Regions from separate parts of the Pantoea sp. E956-1 genome, predicted to be linked through region 1. Evidence: predicted binding sites of a transcription regulator. Region 1 holds the regulator's gene; the other holds the start of a gene.
The links. Region 1 encodes LexA, which represses DNA repair genes until DNA is damaged. Its sites were predicted from a motif close to TNCTGTATGTACATACAGNA; they were not measured.
Positions count from the first base shown of each region.

Region 2: AC0T7J_RS08980 (DNA translocase FtsK 4TM domain-containing protein) is a predicted target of LexA. The motif match lies at 1,279-1,298, and genes of this name have one in related genera.

Region 1 covers NZ_CEUYZP010000009.1:172,955-175,157, reverse strand. Annotated here, with positions in the region: gene plsB (glycerol-3-phosphate 1-O-acyltransferase PlsB) at 1-81, opposite strand, end outside; gene AC0T7J_RS19635 (diacylglycerol kinase) at 210-578, shown strand; gene lexA (transcriptional repressor LexA) at 684-1,298, shown strand; gene dinF (MATE family efflux transporter DinF) at 1,399-2,203, shown strand, end outside.
Region 2 covers NZ_CEUYZP010000002.1:314,963-317,165, reverse strand. Annotated here, with positions in the region: gene AC0T7J_RS08980 (DNA translocase FtsK 4TM domain-containing protein) at 1-1,218, opposite strand, end outside; gene lrp (leucine-responsive transcriptional regulator Lrp) at 1,337-1,831, opposite strand.

The DNA of each region.
Region 1 (2,203 bases):
GGCCGGAATGGCCTTACTTTTTACCAAAAACGACAGTGGTAAATTAAGCAGTTTGTAATAGAGTTTACGCCAACCTGACATAGACAACATGAAGCCTCTTGTTAGCAAAGCGCCGCAAGCATACCAGAAAGCGCAGCGAAGATCTGTGGTGGTGCCCATTGCACGCAGCCCAGACATTGACGTCAATCCGATGAAAGGGTTCCCACATCATGGCAAATAATGCCACCGGACTTATCAGAATAGTAAAAGCCGCAGGTTACTCATGGCAGGGACTGCGAGCCGCCTGGCAACATGAGGCGGCGTTTCGCCAGGAAGCGCTGGCTGCGCTGGTCGCAATTATTATTGCGTGCTGGCTGGATGTCGATATGGTCTCACGCATCCTCATGATTGGGGTGGTGGTGCTGGTGGTCATTGTTGAAATCCTCAATAGCGCTATTGAAGCGGTGGTTGACCGCATCGGTCAGGAGCATCATCCGCTGGCGGGCCGGGCGAAAGACATGGGCTCGGCGGCGGTACTGATCAGCATTTTACTGGCACTCTTTGTCTGGATCGCGCTGCTCTGGACACATTTGCGATAAGCCTTCCACAATGCGTCTGAGGGCGCGTTTTCCCTGACAATTGGTTTCCATTTCGCCAATACCTGTATATACTCACAGCGACTGTATAAACAACCAGGGGGCGGGATGAAAGCATTAACCAGCAGGCAGCAGCAGGTCTATGACCTGATTCGCGACCATATTTCTTCAACGGGCATGCCGCCTACGCGTGCCGAAATTGCGGCGCAGCTGGGCTTCCGTTCGCCGAATGCGGCAGAAGAGCATCTGAAAGCGCTGGCGCGTAAAGGCGTTATCGAGATCGTTTCCGGTGCATCACGCGGCATTCGCCTGTTAATGGAAGAAGAAGCCTCAGAAGGGCTACCGCTGATTGGCCGGGTTGCTGCCGGTGAGCCGATCATGGCGCAGGAACATATCGAAACTCATTACAAGGTCGATCCAGGCCTGTTTAAGCCTTCTGCTGACTTCCTGCTGCGCGTCAGCGGAATGTCGATGAAAGATATCGGAATTATGGATGGCGATTTGCTCGCGGTGCATAAAACCCAGGATGTGCGCAACGGCCAGGTTGTGGTTGCCCGCATTGATGATGAAGTTACCGTTAAACGCTGGAAAAAGCAGGGTGCTATCGTGCATCTGCTGCCTGAAAACAGCGATTTTGACCCGATTGTTGTCGATACCCGTGCGCAGTCGCTGACTATTGAAGGTCTGGCGGTGGGCGTGGTGCGCAACGGCGAGTGGCTCTGATTTTGACGCCAGCGTGCATTCGCTTTTTCTGATGCTATTCTGTCTGCCCTAATTTTGTCGCTGTCTCTTTTGCGCAGCGACACTGAGCACGGAACGGCGAATGCGCTTTATCACGGCAACGGATAAAAATCTCTGGCGGCTCGCACTGCCAATGATCCTTTCAAATATCACTGTTCCCTTACTGGGAGTGGTCGATACTGCAGTAATTGGTCATCTCGACAGCCCTGTCTATCTTGGCGGGGTTGCGGTCGGGACTACAGTGACCAGCTTCCTTTTTATGCTGCTGCTTTTCCTTCGAATGAGTACGACTGGCCTTACGGCACAGGCGTTTGGTGCGGGCGATAAAACCGCTCTGGCGCGCGCGCTGACGCAACCGCTGATCATCGCGCTGCTGGCAGGTGTACTGTTCATCGCTTTGCGTTATCCGATTATCCAGCTGGCGACCCATCTGGTTGGCGGCAATCCCGATGTACTGGAACAGGCGGCGCTGTTTATTCAGATTCGCTGGCTCAGTGCGCCTGCCACGCTGGCAAACCTGGTAATCCTGGGCTGGCTGCTGGGCGTGCAGTATGCGCGTGCGCCAGTGATCCTGCTGGTGGTGGGCAATCTGGTTAACATCGTGCTCGATCTCTGGCTGGTGATGGGGCTGCACTGGGGTGTCGCGGGGGCGGCCACCGCCACGGCACTGGCAGAGTACATCACGCTGGGCGTCGGCAGCATCATGGTCTGGCGGGTATTAAAACTGCGCGGAATTACGCTTAGCCTGCTGAAGCAGAGCTGGCGCGGTGACAGCGGCCGGCTGCTGCGACTGAACCGGGACATCATGCTGCGCTCTCTGATGCTGCAGCTCTGTTTTGCCTCGCTGACCGTGCTGGGCGCGCGACTCGGCCCTGATGTGGTGGCGG
Region 2 (2,203 bases), on a different contig from region 1:
AGTACGCGTTGTTGCCTGGGCTGCCGCTGCTGCAGATGCCGCTGCTGCAGATGCCGCAGGGATGACCGACGTATCCCGCCAGTTACCCATTTTAGGTTCATCATCGTCGTAAGCATTGAACGACGGCGTAACCGGAGCGTCGTCTGGCATTTCAAAGTGATAAAGCGGTGGTGAGTCTGCGGGTGCAGAAGCACTCTGCGCCGGCGTCGGGGAATTCGCCACACTCTGCGGAGCTGGCGCGCTCTGTGCGTACGCAGGCGCAGGTTGTGCAGACGGCGATGCAGGGATGGATGTCGCTGATGCGGCAGGCGCCGAAGCTGTAACCGCAGCAGCAGCAGGTGCAGCAACAGATGCAGGCGTTACTGTGGCTGCCGGGGCGAAGGTCACCTCGGCGGCTTCAGCGGTAGCCGCGACTGCCGCACTGGTGGCTGCTGCAGCTTTAGCCAGCAGCGGATCCTGCTGTGACGCCGCAGGCTCAGCAGCTGCACGTGGGGCAGAAAGCAGCACATCATCATCCTGATCGGCGGCATGAAGCTCAGGCACATCCGCGTATTCACGCGCATCCCGCTCGTCATCCTCTTCCTGCCAGGGTTCATCATGACGTGAGCGATTGCTGGCAAACGTCAGCACGCCCATGACTACGCCACCAATTCTTTCTGCAATGGTGAGCCATGACCAGCCGGTGTAAAGGGTAATACCCGCCGCCCAGACGCAAAGCAGCATCAGCGTGCCGCCCGCCGGACTGAACCAGGGTGCAATAGCATTACTGACCAGGCTGCCAATCACACCGCCCGAGGCAAAGTACCAGATATCATCGGCGTTCAGCGCCGCCATACCACAAGTCGTCACCACCAGCGCAAGGACGCCAATTAAGCGCAGCCCGACGGCAAAGTAGTCAAAATAGTCCTGGCTGTCGCGCTGACGGAAAGCAATCCAGCACAGACCCAGGATGACGGGCGGAATGGCATACGCCATCACACCAAAGATGAAGAGTAAGGTGTCAGCCAGCCAGGCACCGACGCTGCCGCCGATGTTGTGGATAGGTTCATGCCAGGCCGTTTGCGACCAGCTCGGGTCGGAAGGGTTAAAACTGACCAGAGAAACCATCAGGTAGATGGCAAACAGCGCCACCAGAATGAGCATTGCTTCCAGCAGACGACGTCCACTGCTCATCGATTGTAACGAAACGTCTTTATCTTCTGTGTATTCCTGGCTCAAGAGGACTCTCCAGGTGCCTGTAAAGTAAGAAGCAACAGCGTCGGGCGAGCCCGACGCTGATCCTGTATGAATGCACAGGAGTGTACCGAAATCTCACAGGTTTTGCACCTGCCCCGCATCAGCGAGTTTTGATCACCAGTCGATTGCTCTGTTTAACCTCTTCCATCACCACATACGTACGCGTGTCGTTTACGCCCGGCAGCCGCAACAGGGTTTCACCCAGCAGCTTACGGTAGGCAGACATGTCAGGTACGCGCGTTTTCAGCAGGTAGTCGAAATCGCCGGAAACGAGATGACACTCTTGAGTTTCTTCAAGTTTTTGCACAGCGGCGTTAAATTGCTCAAACACATCCGGTGCACCACGATTCAGAGTAATCTCAACGAATACCAGCAGAGATGCATCCAGATAGTGCGGGTTCAACTGCGCGGTATAGCCAAGAATAAATCCCTGACGTTCGAGACGACGCACACGCTCAAGACAGGGCGTAGGCGATAAGCCTACGCGTTTGGAAAGCTCTACGTTTGAAATGCGACCATCTTTCTGAAGTTCATTCAGAATATTCCTGTCAATTCTGTCGAGATCTTTCCCGGGGCGCTTCTTATTGTCTACCATTATTATTGTCTCTCTTAATTCCTTCCCTTTACCTGCCACGCCCTGAAAATGCTCATTGTTCGGGGCATTTCTGAAGTGAGCTAACAGAGCCTGTGTTCTGACACCTATCGATATGACGCATGTTGTCTGTCCACATCATGCGTCATTATCCATATCAGGCTGCTTTTATTCGGCGTTACCTGCAAAACGGGCGATGAAAACCTGCTTTGTTCCGATAAATGTTATTCGCTTCTGATAATGTTTTCGCAAAAGCGCAGGCGATTGTCAAAGTAAAATCACCAAATTCAGGACAAGATGCCAGACAGTTAGCTGTGTATCTGTTTTTAAATGACTATTTTTCCACTATTGCACCCCTCTGACCCGAGTTTTGCC